2 regions of the Alkalihalobacterium alkalinitrilicum genome follow, and region 1 is predicted to be linked to the other one. Evidence: a T-box and tRNA genes for the amino acid it is inferred to sense, from the RefSeq annotation. Region 1 holds a T-box; the other holds one or more tRNA genes.
What was found. A T-box is a leader RNA that pairs with one kind of tRNA and senses whether it is charged. The one in region 1 lies ahead of leuS (leucine--tRNA ligase), so its partner is inferred to be a tRNA-Leu.
Positions count from the first base shown of each region.

Region 2: it encodes a tRNA-Leu, which carries the amino acid that the T-box ahead of leuS (leucine--tRNA ligase) is inferred to sense. The anticodon was not compared.

Region 1 is NZ_KV917368.1:4,483,208-4,490,654, forward strand. Features, by position in the region: gene BK574_RS21755 (tetraprenyl-beta-curcumene synthase family protein) at 1-442, shown strand, start outside; gene BK574_RS27700 (hypothetical protein) at 539-718, opposite strand; gene BK574_RS21765 (beta-class carbonic anhydrase) at 711-1,286, opposite strand; gene mnmM (tRNA 5-(aminomethyl)-2-thiouridylate-methyltransferase MnmM) at 1,412-1,984, opposite strand; gene mnmL (tRNA modification radical SAM protein MnmL/YtqA) at 1,981-2,949, opposite strand; gene BK574_RS21780 (MDR family MFS transporter) at 3,108-4,322, shown strand; T-box leader at 4,441-4,676, shown strand; gene leuS (leucine--tRNA ligase) at 4,905-7,325, shown strand.
Region 2 is NZ_KV917368.1:3,636,507-3,643,953, reverse strand. Features, by position in the region: rRNA gene BK574_RS17735 (23S ribosomal RNA) at 1-1,502, shown strand, start outside; rRNA gene rrf (5S ribosomal RNA) at 1,787-1,902, shown strand; tRNA gene BK574_RS17725 (tRNA-Val) at 1,912-1,987, shown strand; tRNA gene BK574_RS17720 (tRNA-Thr) at 1,992-2,067, shown strand; tRNA gene BK574_RS17715 (tRNA-Lys) at 2,096-2,171, shown strand; tRNA gene BK574_RS17710 (tRNA-Leu) at 2,189-2,272, shown strand; tRNA gene BK574_RS17705 (tRNA-Gly) at 2,281-2,355, shown strand; tRNA gene BK574_RS17700 (tRNA-Leu) at 2,373-2,461, shown strand; tRNA gene BK574_RS17695 (tRNA-Arg) at 2,465-2,541, shown strand; tRNA gene BK574_RS17690 (tRNA-Pro) at 2,550-2,626, shown strand; tRNA gene BK574_RS17685 (tRNA-Ala) at 2,633-2,708, shown strand; rRNA gene BK574_RS17680 (16S ribosomal RNA) at 2,893-4,445, shown strand; rRNA gene BK574_RS17675 (23S ribosomal RNA) at 4,942-7,447, shown strand, end outside.

The DNA of each region.
Region 1 (7,447 bases):
AGCTTGTGCAGGGTCGACTTTAGGTATTTTTTGTTTAGCTGCCTATGCAACCGATGAAACTTTAACGGAAGTAACCGTCAAACGTGTAAAAAATGGATATTTTCCATACGTGCAAGGCTTACATATATTACTAGACTACTTTATCGACCAGGAAGAAGATCGAGTTGGAGGAGATTTGAACTTTTGTTTTTATTATCAAAGTGAAGAAGAGATGATAGATCGTTTTCGGCATTTTGTAAAAAAAGCCGAACATAGTATTGATCAACTTCCGAATCGAAATTTTCATTATTTAATTAATAAAGGTTTAGTAGCGATTTATTTAGCAGATGAGAAAGTCCAAGGGCAAAAGAAAGTCAAAGAAACAGCAAAAAAGTTTATTCGCTTCGGTGGATTATCAACGTTTTTCTTTTACATTAATAGCTGGGTCTATCGACGAAAGTAGAGCTGAGCACGACCTACTATTAAAAAGAATGCTTCGAAAAGAACACCTCATCTTCGTGTTGGAGTAAACGAGAAAAGGAGAGTAAAGGATTATCCCTTACTCTCCCTTTTTAATTCTGAAAAAATTAGAGGATAAGATACCTATTACGCCAACAATTAATAATGTATTCGGTAATGGTCCTTCGATTGCTCCAATTAAGAAAAACATGCCTACTAAAAAAATCAAAAACCCACTAAATCCTATAATTTTCCCAGTTATCGTACGGTTTTTAAACATGTATAGTAGATTCATAGCCGTTCACGACAATATCTAACTTTCCTGTTTCGGGACAGATAACTAATCCGTGTACGGGTGTATTAGGTGGTAAAAGAGGATGCTTTTTTACCATTTGAACACCATGCATGACACTTTCTTCTACTTTCGAAAAACCGTTGAGCCAATCATTGATATTGACTCCTGCAAAAGAGACAGTTTCTACTTTTTCCATTGAAACCCCACGGTCTTCAGCTTTGGATAAAATGCTAGACGATTTTAGGCCAGCCATTCCACAGCCGTGGTGACCAACGATACACACTTCTTGAGCTTGCAGTTCGTACAAAGCGACAATGATACTTCTCATAATACTACCAAACGGGTGACTAATGACAGCACCTGCATTTTTAATGATTTTTGCGTCACCGTTTTTTAAATTCATCGCACGAGGAAGTAGTTCAGTCAAGCGAGTATCCATACAAGATAAAATGACTAACTTTTTATTTGGGAATTTCGTCGTCTGATATTCTTCGTACTTTTTTTCTTTTACAAACGTGTCGTTGTAATTAAGAATTGTCTGTAATATTGTCATAGTTTCTCCCCCCACCAATTGATTTAGATGGTCTTTAATTAGCGTATGTTATTTTTCTATGTTTACTATAGTTTTAAGGAACCTATGTCATCTTGTCAAGAAAATTAACTTCAGAATAGTTAAAATTATCTTTTTTCTATGGCCACAATAAAAGGGGGATTATTTTTTTGATTAATAAATTCGTATTTAAGCACATGGGTTTTCTCTTGATTCAACTGTTCAGCATATCTTACAACAGCTTCTTTTTCGAACTTCCCTTGATCATGTCCGTGATAGATCACAAGAACAATAATACCTCCTACGTCCAACATTTCGATAAGTTGTTCAATTGCGGATAATGTTGAATGAGGTGTTGTTACAATTTCTTTATCGCCACCAGGTAAATAGCCTAAATTAAAAATGGCTCCTTTAATCATTCCTTGATGGTGTGCAGGGATGCATTTTGTTAATTGATCGTGACTTTTATGGAACAACGTTACTCGATTGAGTAGCTCTTGTTCACGAATTCTCTTGGTTGTTTTTTCGATGGCTGTTTTTTGGATGTCAAAAGAGTAGACGTGGCCATTTTCACCCACTCGATTAGCTAAAAAGGATGTATCATGTCCGTTTCCTGCTGTGCAATCAATCGCAATATCCCCGCTGTTGATAGCTTTTTCTAATAGAATACGAGTATAAGGAAGAATACCATCTAGTTTCATTCCATTCCAACTTCCTTTCGGTAAAACTTTCCTTGCCATGTGTCGCGACGGTTAAGTTCTGCTTCGATGGCATTGAGCACATCCCATTTTTTTAAGCTCCACATGGGACCGATGACCATATCTGCTGGTCCGTCGCCTGTTAAACGATGAATGACCACATGAGGAGGAAGCATCTCAAGTTGATCCACAACAAGGTTTACGTATTCATTAAAGTCCATAAATTGAACAAGTCCTTTTTCATACTGTTTCACCATCGGAGTTTTCTTCATGAGGTGAAGAAGGTGGATTTTAATTCCTTGGATGTCTAACTTCGTTACTTCTTCGACCGTTTGTTTCATCATTTCAGTTGTCTCTAATGGGAGTCCGTTAATTATGTGCGAACAGACTCGGATTCCGTGTTTTCTTAGCTTATTTACCCCATCCACATAACATTGATAGTCATGAGCGCGATTGATGAGAAGGGCGGTTCGTTCATGTACGGTTTGTAAACCAAGCTCAACCCACAGATACGTACGCTCGTTTAATTCAGCTAAGTATTCCACTACGTCATCAGGTAAGCAATCAGGACGTGTTGCGATTGAAAGCCCGACAACCCCTTCTTGTTTTAAGATCACTTCATACATTTCACGAAGCTCATTCACGGGTGCGTACGTATTACTATACGCTTGAAAATACCCAATATATTTACCACTCTTCCACTTTCGATGCATCCGATCTTTGATCGTATGAAACTGTGTGACTAAATCGTCTTTCCGGTCTCCCGCAAAATCACCAGATCCGCGCTCACTACAAAATGTGCAGCCACCACTTGCGACTTGGCCATCACGGTTGGGGCAGTCAAAGCCAGCATCAAGGGGAACTTTAAATACTTTCTCACCGAACTGTTGTCTTAAATGAAAATTCCAAGAATGATATCGCTTATCTCCATAGCGTAATGGAACAGTTTCAGGTTGTTTTATTTCCATATATTAATCACCTTTATTGGTTGTAAGTTTACCTATTAATACTATCATAAACGGAAAAGAAACTCGAACGCTTCAAGATGGTAATGAAAAAGCATTGCTAATTCTAGTGTCTTCTTTTACTATTTTTTTAGAGAGACGAAATAAGAGGAGAATTATGTATGCCTAAAGCAATTTGGTTGCTTGTTATTGGTATGGTTATCAATGTAACAGGTGCATCATTCATCTGGCCTTTAAATACGATTTATTTACATCAAGAGTTAGGTCAATCTTTATCGGTTGCAGGCATCGTTCTAATGATGAATGCTGGGGCAGGAGTGATTGGAAATCTAATTGGAGGAGCCTTATTTGACCGAATTGGTGGTTATAAAACGATCATATACGGGATTGCGATTACAATCATCAGTGCATTTGTGCTTGCTTATAATCATACATTTCTGTGGTATGTCGCCCTTCTAGTTGGCATTGGGTTTGGGGCAGGGATGACGTTTCCTGCTCTTTATGCGATGGCAGGTACTGCATGGCCAGAAGGTGGTAGAAAAGCGTTTAACGCGATGTATGTTGCACAAAATGTAGGAGTCGCTTTAGGGACAGCGCTTGCTGGAGTAGTTGCTTCTATTAAAATGGACTATATTTTTATTTCAAATGGAATCGTTTATTGTTTATTCCTTTTGCTGGCAGTCATTGGATTTCGAAAAATCGAAGCGGAAAAATCAATATCACAAGCTACTTCAAATGTATTTGAACAAAAAAGGCATTTTTCGCTTAGTCGACCATTTATCGCATTACTTATTGTTCTTATAGGATATTTTATTTGTTGGGTCGCATATGTTCAATGGCAGTCGAATATTTCTGTGTATACGCAACAGTTAGGAATTTCACTAACTCAATATAGTGTGCTGTGGACGATTAATGGCGCGATGATTGTGTTGTGTCAGCCGATAATTGCTTTTATTGTTCGTAAATGGGTGCATACGTTAAAGTCGCAAATCTATACGGGATTAGTTATATTTATATTTTCGTTCTTTGTGCTGTCGCAGGCACAAGTTTTTTCGATGTTCATTGCTGCAATGGTCATTTTAACGATTGGTGAAATGTTTATCTGGCCAGCGATCCCTACAATTGCACATAAGCTCGCTCCTGAAGGGAAGGCTGGATTTTATCAAGGGGTTGTGAATAGCGTTGCTACGGGTGGAAGAATGGTTGGTCCTTTTATTGGCGGACTAATTGCTGAAGCTTTTGGCATGGTTACGTTATTCTATGCAATTATGATCCTTTTCTTTGTGGCCTTCGTTTCGACAGCTTTGTATGACCGTGTGTTGAAACAACCAAAATCAGTTCAAGAACATGCAACCAACCAAACGTTTCAACCTTAAGTTGAAAAAAATAGTATTTTTTTAGTGGAAATTGGTAATAATGGTCTTGACAGAAAATCGACAAGTTCATACAATAGCAAATATAACTTTAATCATTTTTCTCACAATTTTACACATGCTAATAACGATGAAGAGGAATAGTAGTGAAGTATCTCGTAATTAGAGAATTGACGGTTGGTGAAAGTCAATCGATGATACCCACGAACTCGCCTTAAAGTTGCAGAAGTGAACGATTAGTAGCTGCTGCCGTATACCGCGTTAAGGTTACTAAAGTGAGTATAAATCTGTTGTTTATGCTAATTTGGGTGGTACCGCGGGAATTTTTACAATTGTGAACAACCTCTCGTCCCTAACGATAACGCTAGGGGTGGGAGGTTTTTTTATTGAGTCATATGGTAGTTTACAGCTGATGTTTAACTTTTTTCAGCTCTCCAGTTGCCTTTGTCTATCAAAACACTCAAGAATATGTTGATGCTGATGGCGTCATAGACTGGAGGATCAGTGGATTTAGCGAAACTGGTCTATAAAATAAATTGAACTAAACCATTACATATTAATAAACCATCAATAGGAGGAAAAAGAATGTCTTTTCAACATCAAGCAATCGAGAAGAAGTGGCAACAATATTGGGAAGAGAATAAAACATTTAAAACGGTAGATGAGTTAGAAAAAAAGAAATTTTATGCTTTAGATATGTTTCCTTACCCTTCAGGAGCAGGTCTGCACGTTGGGCATCCTGAAGGATATACGGCAACGGATATTTTATCAAGGATGAAACGGATGCAAGGCTACAATGTTCTTCATCCAATGGGTTGGGATGCTTTTGGTCTTCCAGCTGAACAATATGCATTAGATACGGGAAAACACCCGAGAGATTTCACACAACAAAATATTGATAACTTCCGTAGACAAATTAAAGCGCTTGGTTTTTCATATGATTGGGATCGTGAAGTTGATACGACGGATCCTGATTATTATAAGTGGACACAGTGGATTTTCATCCAATTATATAATAAAGGTTTAGCTTATGTTGATGAAGTTGCAGTAAACTGGTGTCCTGCATTAGGCACTGTATTAGCAAATGAAGAAGTGATCGATGGAAAAAGTGAACGTGGTGGGCATCCTGTAGAACGACGTCCAATGAAGCAATGGGTATTAAGAATTACAAAATATGCGGACCGCTTATTGGAGGACTTAGAGGAGCTTGACTGGCCTGAAAGTATTAAAGATATGCAGCGTAATTGGATCGGCAAATCAGAAGGTGCAGAAGTCAGCTTCATGATTGATGGTTTTGATGAGGCGATTACGGTGTTTACGACTCGCCCTGATACGTTATTTGGGGCAACGTATATGGTGTTAGCTCCAGAACATAAACTCATTGATCAAATCACAACAGATGAACAAAAAGAAGCGATTGAAACGTATAAGAAAAAAGTTGCAACGAAAAGTGATCTCGAGCGTACTGAGTTATCGAAAGAAAAAACAGGGGTATTTACTGGGGCGTATGCCATCAACCCAGTGAATGGCGAGAAGATTCCGATTTGGATTGCTGATTATGTACTAGTAAGTTATGGTACAGGGGCGATCATGGCTGTTCCTGCGCATGACGAAAGAGACTATGAGTTTGCTAAAGAGTTTAATCTTGAAATTAAAGAAGTAGTTGCTGGTGGAAACATTGAGGAAGAGGCCTACACAGGTGACGGTCATCATGTGAACTCAGGTTTTCTCGATGGTTTAAATAAAGAAGATGCGATTGCGAAAATGCTTGAGTGGCTTGAAGTCGAAAGTAAAGGTACGAAAAAAATTACGTATCGTCTTCGTGATTGGTTGTTTAGTCGCCAACGCTATTGGGGTGAACCTATTCCAATTATTCATTGGGAAGATGGAACGATGACGCCTGTAGCTGAACAAGAGTTGCCGTTAATTCTTCCTGAAATGGATGAAATTAAACCGTCTGGAACAGGAGAATCACCTCTTGCTAACGCAACAGACTGGTTAGAAGTCGTTTGTCCAGATACTGGGAAAAAAGGACGACGCGAAACGAATACAATGCCGCAATGGGCGGGTAGCTGCTGGTACTACTTACGTTATATTGATCCGAAAAATAGTGAAAAGCTTGCTGACCCAGAAAAGATTAAACATTGGCTGCCAGTTGATATTTACATCGGCGGAGCAGAGCATGCAGTCCTTCACTTGTTATATGCACGATTCTGGCATAAAGTTTTATACGATATCGGTGTCGTTCCAACGAAAGAACCGTTCCAAAAGCTATTTAACCAAGGGATGATTCTTGGTGAAAATAATGAAAAAATGAGTAAATCGAAAGGGAATGTCGTGAACCCAGACGATATTATTGACAGTCATGGCGCTGATACTCTTCGTTTGTATGAGATGTTTATGGGACCACTTGATGCTTCAATTGCATGGTCAGAGAATGGTTTGGATGGGGCGCGTCGCTTCTTAGATCGTATTTATCGTTTGTTCATTGATGAAGCAAGCGGTGAACTAAACTCAATGATTACGGATGAAGCGGGTTCTGAAGGATTAACGCGTACGTACCATCAAACCGTGAAAAAAGTAAGCGAAGATTTTGAAGGGTTACGCTTTAATGTCGGAATTTCTCAGTTAATGGTCTTCATTAATGAAGCATATAAGCAAGAACAACTTCCTAAGTCTTTAATGGAAGGCTTCGTGAAATTAATTGCTCCTGTAGCTCCTCATTTAGCTGAAGAACTATGGCATAAACTTGGGCATCAGGAAACACTTGCGTATGAGGCTTGGCCTACATACGACGAAAAATATTTAGTTGAAGATGAGATTGAAATCGTTGTTCAAGTAAATGGAAAAGTTAAAGCGAAGTTAGTCATTCCAAAAGAGGCAAGTAAAGAGCAAATGGAAGAACTAGCGCAATCAGATGAAAAAGTAAAAGAAGCGACAAATGGGAAAACCATTAGAAAAGTAATTGCTGTTCCTGGAAAGCTTGTTAATATCGTTGCAAATTAAAATGGTATAGCTACGTAATGAGTGAGACGTTATTGTTCAATAATGTCTCACTCATTTTCATTTTATTATACTAACATTCATCAACAAGTTTAAACTTGTTGATGAATGTTAGTAATGTGTAT
Region 2 (7,447 bases), 850 kb from region 1:
TTGAAATTCCTGTACCACCTCCTCACCGTTTGAGCAATGGGGGGACGCAGTAAGGTAGGGTAAGCGCGCTGATGGATGCGCGTCTAAGCAGTTAGGCTGGTAAGTAGGCAAATCCGCTTACCATAAAGGCTGAGCTGTGATAGCGAGGGAAATTAAGTACCGAAGTTCCTGATCCTACACTGCCAAGAAAAGCCTCTAGCGAGGTGAGAGGTGCCCGTACCGCAAACCGACACAGGTAGGCGGGAAGAGAATTCTAAGACGCTCGGGAGAACTCTCGTTAAGGAACTCGGCAAAATGACCCCGTAACTTCGGGAGAAGGGGTGCTCTGTTAGGGTGTATGCCCGAGAGAGCCGCAGTGAATAGGTCCAAGCGACTGTTTAGCAAAAACACAGGTCTCTGCGAAGCCGCAAGGCGAAGTATAGGGGCTGACACCTGCCCGGTGCTGGAAGGTTAAGGGGAGTGGTTAGGCGCAAGCCGAAGCTGTGAACCGAAGCCCCAGTAAACGGCGGCCGTAACTATAACGGTCCTAAGGTAGCGAAATTCCTTGTCGGGTAAGTTCCGACCCGCACGAATGGTGTAACGACTTGGACACTGTCTCAACGAGAGACCCGGTGAAATTATATTACCTGTGAAGATGCAGGTTACCCGCGACAGGACGGAAAGACCCCATGGAGCTTTACTGTAGCTTGATATTGGATTTTGGTACAGCTTGTACAGGATAGGTAGGAGCCTTGGAAGCGTGAGCGCCAGCTTACGTGGAGGCGTCGGTGGGATACTACCCTGGCTGTATTGAAGTTCTAACCTCGAACCGTGATCCGGTTCAGGGACAGTGTCAGGTGGGCAGTTTGACTGGGGCGGTCGCCTCCTAAACAGTAACGGAGGCGCCCAAAGGTTCCCTCAGAATGGTTGGAAATCATTCGTAGAGTGCAAAGGCATAAGGGAGCTTGACTGCGAGACCTACAAGTCGAGCAGGGACGAAAGTCGGGCTTAGTGATCCGGTGGTTCCGCATGGAAGGGCCATCGCTCAACGGATAAAAGCTACCCTGGGGATAACAGGCTTATCTCCCCCAAGAGTCCACATCGACGGGGAGGTTTGGCACCTCGATGTCGGCTCATCGCATCCTGGGGCTGAAGTAGGTCCCAAGGGTTGGGCTGTTCGCCCATTAAAGCGGTACGCGAGCTGGGTTCAGAACGTCGTGAGACAGTTCGGTCCCTATCCGTCGTGGGCGTAGGAAATTTGAGAGGAGCTGTCCTTAGTACGAGAGGACCGGGATGGACACACCGCTGGTGTACCAGTTGTTCCGCCAGGAGCATAGCTGGGTAGCTACGTGTGGACGGGATAAGCGCTGAAAGCATCTAAGCGTGAAGCCCCCCTCAAGATGAGATTTCCCATTACGTTAAGTAAGTAAGACCCCTTAGAGATGATGAGGTTGATAGGTCTCGGGTGGAAGCGTGGTGACACGTGGAGCTGAGAGATACTAATCGGTCGAGGGCTTATCCAAAACATAAAGCGTTGATATTCTTCTAGTACATTATCCAGTTTTGAGAGAATGACTCTCAATCATAAGCATCGAATCACTTCGAAGCTTATCACAACTTAAAAAAGGATTTTCAGAAGCAAGAAGTTCGAGGAAGTGAAATTCTGAGGAGTGGAGCGTATCGGAAAGGTAACCGACTAAGTTCGTCACGTCCTGTGACAACGTCGGCACTAGTACATCCTGTACGTCGGAGCACCGCAAGAATTGAAACTGACGAAGAAATTCGCAGCTTATCACAATTTTATAAGTCTAGTGGCGATAGCGAAGAGGTCACACCCGTTCCCATGCCGAACACGGAAGTTAAGCTCTTCAGCGCCGATGGTAGTTGGGGGCTTCCCCCTGTGAGAGTAGGACGTCGCTAGGCGGCAATATTGGAGGATTAGCTCAGCTGGGAGAGCACCTGCCTTACAAGCAGGGGGTCGGCGGTTCGAGCCCGTCATCCTCCACCATTATGCCGGTGTAGCTCAATTGGTAGAGCAACTGACTTGTAATCAGTAGGTTGGGGGTTCAAGTCCTCTCGCCGGCACCATTTTGGACATATATAAGTTTATTATTTCGAGCCATTAGCTCAGTTGGTAGAGCATCTGACTTTTAATCAGAGGGTCGAAGGTTCGAGTCCTTCATGGCTCACCATTTTACAATGTTATAATGCGGGTGTGGCGGAATTGGCAGACGCGCTAGACTTAGGATCTAGTGTCTTTGACGTGGGGGTTCGAGTCCCTTCACCCGCACCATTTTATTTGCGGAAGTAGTTCAGTGGTAGAACATCACCTTGCCAAGGTGAGGGTCGCGGGTTCGAGTCCCGTCTTCCGCTCCAAAAAAATAGTCTGCTTTGCCGGGGTGGTGGAATTGGCAGACACACAGGACTTAAAATCCTGCGGTAGGTGACTACCGTGCCGGTTCAAGTCCGGCCCTCGGCACCATATGCGCCCTTAGCTCAGCTGGATAGAGTGTTTGACTACGAATCAAAAGGTCGGGAGTTCGAATCTCTCAGGGCGCGCCAATTTAATACGGGAAGTGGCTCAGCTTGGTAGAGCACCTGGTTTGGGACCAGGGGGTCGCAGGTTCAAATCCTGTCTTCCCGACCATTTATCGGGGCCTTAGCTCAGCTGGGAGAGCGCCTGCCTTGCACGCAGGAGGTCAGCGGTTCGATCCCGCTAGGCTCCACCAAATATTTTTTTAAATTAATTATTGACACATCTTATATTGTTTGTTATTATAGAGAAGTCGCTTTTGAGACATGAAAAAGTTCTTTGAAAACTGAACAAAAAGCCAAGCGAAATAAAGAGATACATGATATCTCGTCAATGTTTTAAAAACGTCACGTTTGTGACAATGAGCTTAATCAAACACTTTATTGGAGAGTTTGATCCTGGCTCAGGACGAACGCTGGCGGCGTGCCTAATACATGCAAGTCGAGCGGACCTTTCAAGAGCTTGCTCTTGAAAGGTTAGCGGCGGACGGGTGAGTAACACGTGGGCAACCTGCCCTGTAGACTGGGATAACTTCGGGAAACCGGAGCTAATACCGGATAATCAATGACACCACATGGTGTTATTGTAAAAGTTGGGTTTACCTAACACTACGGGATGGGCCCGCGGCGCATTAGCTAGTTGGTCAGGTAATGGCTCACCAAGGCGACGATGCGTAGCCGACCTGAGAGGGTGATCGGCCACACTGGGACTGAGACACGGCCCAGACTCCTACGGGAGGCAGCAGTAGGGAATCTTCCGCAATGGACGAAAGTCTGACGGAGCAACGCCGCGTGAGTGATGAAGGCCTTCGGGTCGTAAAGCTCTGTTGTTAGGGAAGAACAAGTACCGTTCGAATAGGGCGGTACCTTGACGGTACCTAACCAGAAAGCCACGGCTAACTACGTGCCAGCAGCCGCGGTAATACGTAGGTGGCAAGCGTTGTCCGGAATTATTGGGCGTAAAGCGCGCGCAGGCGGTCTTTTAAGTCTGATGTGAAAGCCCACGGCTCAACCGTGGAGGGTCATTGGAAACTGGAAGACTTGAGTACAGAAGAGGAGAGTGGAATTCCACGTGTAGCGGTGAAATGCGTAGAGATGTGGAGGAACACCAGTGGCGAAGGCGACTCTCTGGTCTGTAACTGACGCTGAGGCGCGAAAGCGTGGGGAGCAAACAGGATTAGATACCCTGGTAGTCCACGCCGTAAACGATGAGTGCTAGGTGTTAGGGGTTTCGATGCCCTTAGTGCCGAAGTTAACACATTAAGCACTCCGCCTGGGGAGTACGGCCGCAAGGCTGAAACTCAAAGGAATTGACGGGGGCCCGCACAAGCGGTGGAGCATGTGGTTTAATTCGAAGCAACGCGAAGAACCTTACCAGGTCTTGACATCCCTTGACACCTCTAGAGATAGAGCGTTCCCCTTCGGGGGACAAGGTGACAGGTGGTGCATGGTTGTCGTCAGCTCGTGTCGTGAGATGTTGGGTTAAGTCCCGCAACGAGCGCAACCCTTGATCTTAGTTGCCAGCATTTAGTTGGGCACTCTAAGGTGACTGCCGGTGACAAACCGGAGGAAGGTGGGGATGACGTCAAATCATCATGCCCCTTATGACCTGGGCTACACACGTGCTACAATGGATGGTACAAAGGGCAGCGAAACCGCGAGGTCGAGCCAATCCCATAAAACCATTCTCAGTTCGGATTGTAGGCTGCAACTCGCCTACATGAAGCCGGAATCGCTAGTAATCGCGGATCAGCATGCCGCGGTGAATACGTTCCCGGGCCTTGTACACACCGCCCGTCACACCACGAGAGTTTGTAACACCCGAAGTCGGTGGGGTAACCTTTTGGAGCCAGCCGCCTAAGGTGGGACAGATGATTGGGGTGAAGTCGTAACAAGGTAGCCGTATCGGAAGGTGCGGCTGGATCACCTCCTTTCTATGGAGTATTTACTCTAGTCGATGCATACTTCGAGTATGTACGCTTTGGTCTTTTTTGTTCAGTTTTGAGAGAATTTACTTCTTTCAATTGATATATTTCTAATTTAAGTGACGAATTAGAAGCAAGGAGTACGAGGCGGCAAGCTCACGAGTAGCGGAATGTACGTTTAAAGTGTACATGAGCAACGCAGAGAGTGCAGCCAACGAAGTAATCCGCCGCTTATCATTCGTCAGTGGTTCTTTGAAAACTGGATAATGACTAGAAATGACATCAAGATTTCACTGGGTTGCACATTGTGTAACCAAGAGTAACTTGAGTCGTCAAGAATTCAACAACCTTTATAGTTATTTAAGTTTTTTGATAAACTTTATAAGTTTTAAAAGAAGCAAGAAGTTCGAGGAAGTGAAGTCCTGAGTAACGGATCGTATCTAACATACGTGAGTACCGGAAGGACAAAACTGACGAAGAAATTCGTAGCTTATTTTAAAACGTAGGTTAAGCTAGAAAGGGCGCACGGTGAATGCCTTGGCACTAGGAGCCGAAGAAGGACGCGACGAACAGCGAAATGCCTCGGGGAGCTGTAAGTAAGCTTTGATCCGGGGATATCCGAATGGGGGAACCCACCATCCGTAATGGGATGGTACCCATACCTGAATACATAGGGTATGAGGAGGCAGACCTGGGGAACTGAAACATCTAAGTACCCAGAGGAAGAGAAAGCAAATGCGATTTCCTGAGTAGCGGCGAGCGAAACGGAATTAGCCCAAACCAAGAGGCTTGCCTCTTGGGGTTGTAGGACGTCTCACATGGAGTAAGAAAAGACGATCATAGGCGAAGCGGTCTGGAAAGGCCCGTCAGAGAAGGTAACAACCCTGTAGCCAAAATGATCGTCTCTCCGAGACGGATCCTGAGTACGGCGGGACACGTGAAACCCCGTCGGAAGCAGGGAGGACCATCTCCCAAGGCTAAATACTCCCTAGTGACCGATAGTGAACCAGTACCGTGAGGGAAAGGTGAAAAGCACCCCGGAAGGGGAGTGAAAGAGATCCTGAAACCGTGTGCCTACAAGTAGTCAGAGCCCATTTACGGGTGATGGCGTGCCTTTTGTAGAATGAACCGGCGAGTTACGATCCCGTGCAAGGTTAAGCTGATAAGGCGGAGCCGCAGCGAAAGCGAGTCTGAATAGGGCGAATAAGTACGTGGTCGTAGACCCGAAACCGTGTGATCTACCCATGTCCAGGGTGAAGTTCAGGTAACACTGAATGGAGGCCCGAACCCACGCATGTTGAAAAATGCGGGGATGAGGTGTGGGTAGGGGTGAAATGCCAATCGAACTCGGAAATAGCTGGTTCTCCCCGAAATAGCTTTAGGGCTAGCCTCGAGGGAAGAGTATTGGAGGTAGAGCACTGATTGGGCTAGGGGTCCCCACAGGATTACCGAACTCAGTCAAACTCCGAATGCCAAATACTTATCCTCGGGAGTCAGACTGCGAGTGCTAAGATCCGTAGTCAAGAGGGAAACAGCCCAGACCGTCAGCTAAGGTCCCCAAGTATACGTTAAGTGGTAAAGGATGTGGAGTTGCCCAGACAACCAGGATGTTGGCTTAGAAGCAGCCACCATTTAAAGAGTGCGTAATAGCTCACTGGTCGAGTGACTCTGCGCCGAAAATGTACCGGGGCTAAACGTATCACCGAAGCTACGGCTTGTCCTTACGGACAGGGGTAGGGGAGCGTTCTAAGTGCAGCGAAGTCAGACCGGAAGGACTGGTGGAGCGCTTAGAAGTGAGAATGCCGGTATGAGTAGCGAAAAGAGGGGTGAGAATCCCCTCCGTCGAAAGCCTAAGGTTTCCTGAGGAAGGCTCGTCCGCTCAGGGTAAGTCGGGACCTAAGCCGAGGCCGAAAGGCGTAGGCGATGGACAACAGGTTGAAATTCCTGTACCACCTCCTCACCGTTTGAGCAATGGGGGGACGCAGTAAGGTAGGGTAAGCGCGCTGATGGATGCGCGTCTAAGCAGTTAGGCTGGTAAGTAGGCAAATCCGCTTACCATAAAGGCTGAGCTGTGATAGCGAGGGAAATTAAGTACCGAAGTTCCTGATCCTACACTGCCAAGAAAAGCCTCTAGCGAGGTGAGAGGTGCCCGTACCGCAAACCGACACAGGTAGGCGGGAAGAGAATTCTAAGACGCTCGGGAGAACTCTCGTTAAGGAACTCGGCAAAATGACCCCGTAACTTCGGGAGAAGGGGTGCTCTGTTAGGGTGTATGCCCGAGAGAGCCGCAGTGAATAGGTCCAAGCGACTGTTTAGCAAAAACACAGGTCTCTGCGAAGCCGCAAGGCGAAGTATAGGGGCTGACACCTGCCCGGTGCTGGAAGGTTAAGGGGAGTGGTTAGGCGCAAGCCGAAGCTGTGAACCGAAGCCCCAGTAAACGGCGGCCGTAACTATAACGGTCCTAAGGTAGCGAAATTCCTTGTCGGGTAAGTTCCGACCCGCACGAATGGTGTAACGACTTGGACACTGTCTCAACGAGAGACCCGGTGAAATTATATTACCTGTGAAGATGCAGGTTACCCGCGACAGGACGGAAAGACCCCATGGAGCTTTACTGTAGCTTGATATTGGATTTTGGTACAGCTTGTACAGGATAGGTAGGAGCCTTGGAAGCGTGAGCGCCAGCTTACGTGGAGGCGTCGGTGGGATACTACCCTGGCTGTATTGAAGTTCTAACCTCGAACCGTGATCCGGTTCAGGGACAGTGTCAGGTGGGCAGTTTGACTGGGGCGGTCGCCTCCTAAACAGTAACGGAGGCGCCCAAAGGTTCCCTCAGAATGGTTGGAAATCATTCGTAGAGTGCAAAGGCATAAGGGAGCTTGACTGCGAGACCTACAAGTCGAGCAGGGACGAAAGTCGGGCTTAGTGATCCGGTGGTTCCGCATGGAAGGGCCATCGCTCAACGGATAAAAGCTACCCTGGGGATAACAGGCTTATCTCCCCCAAGAGTC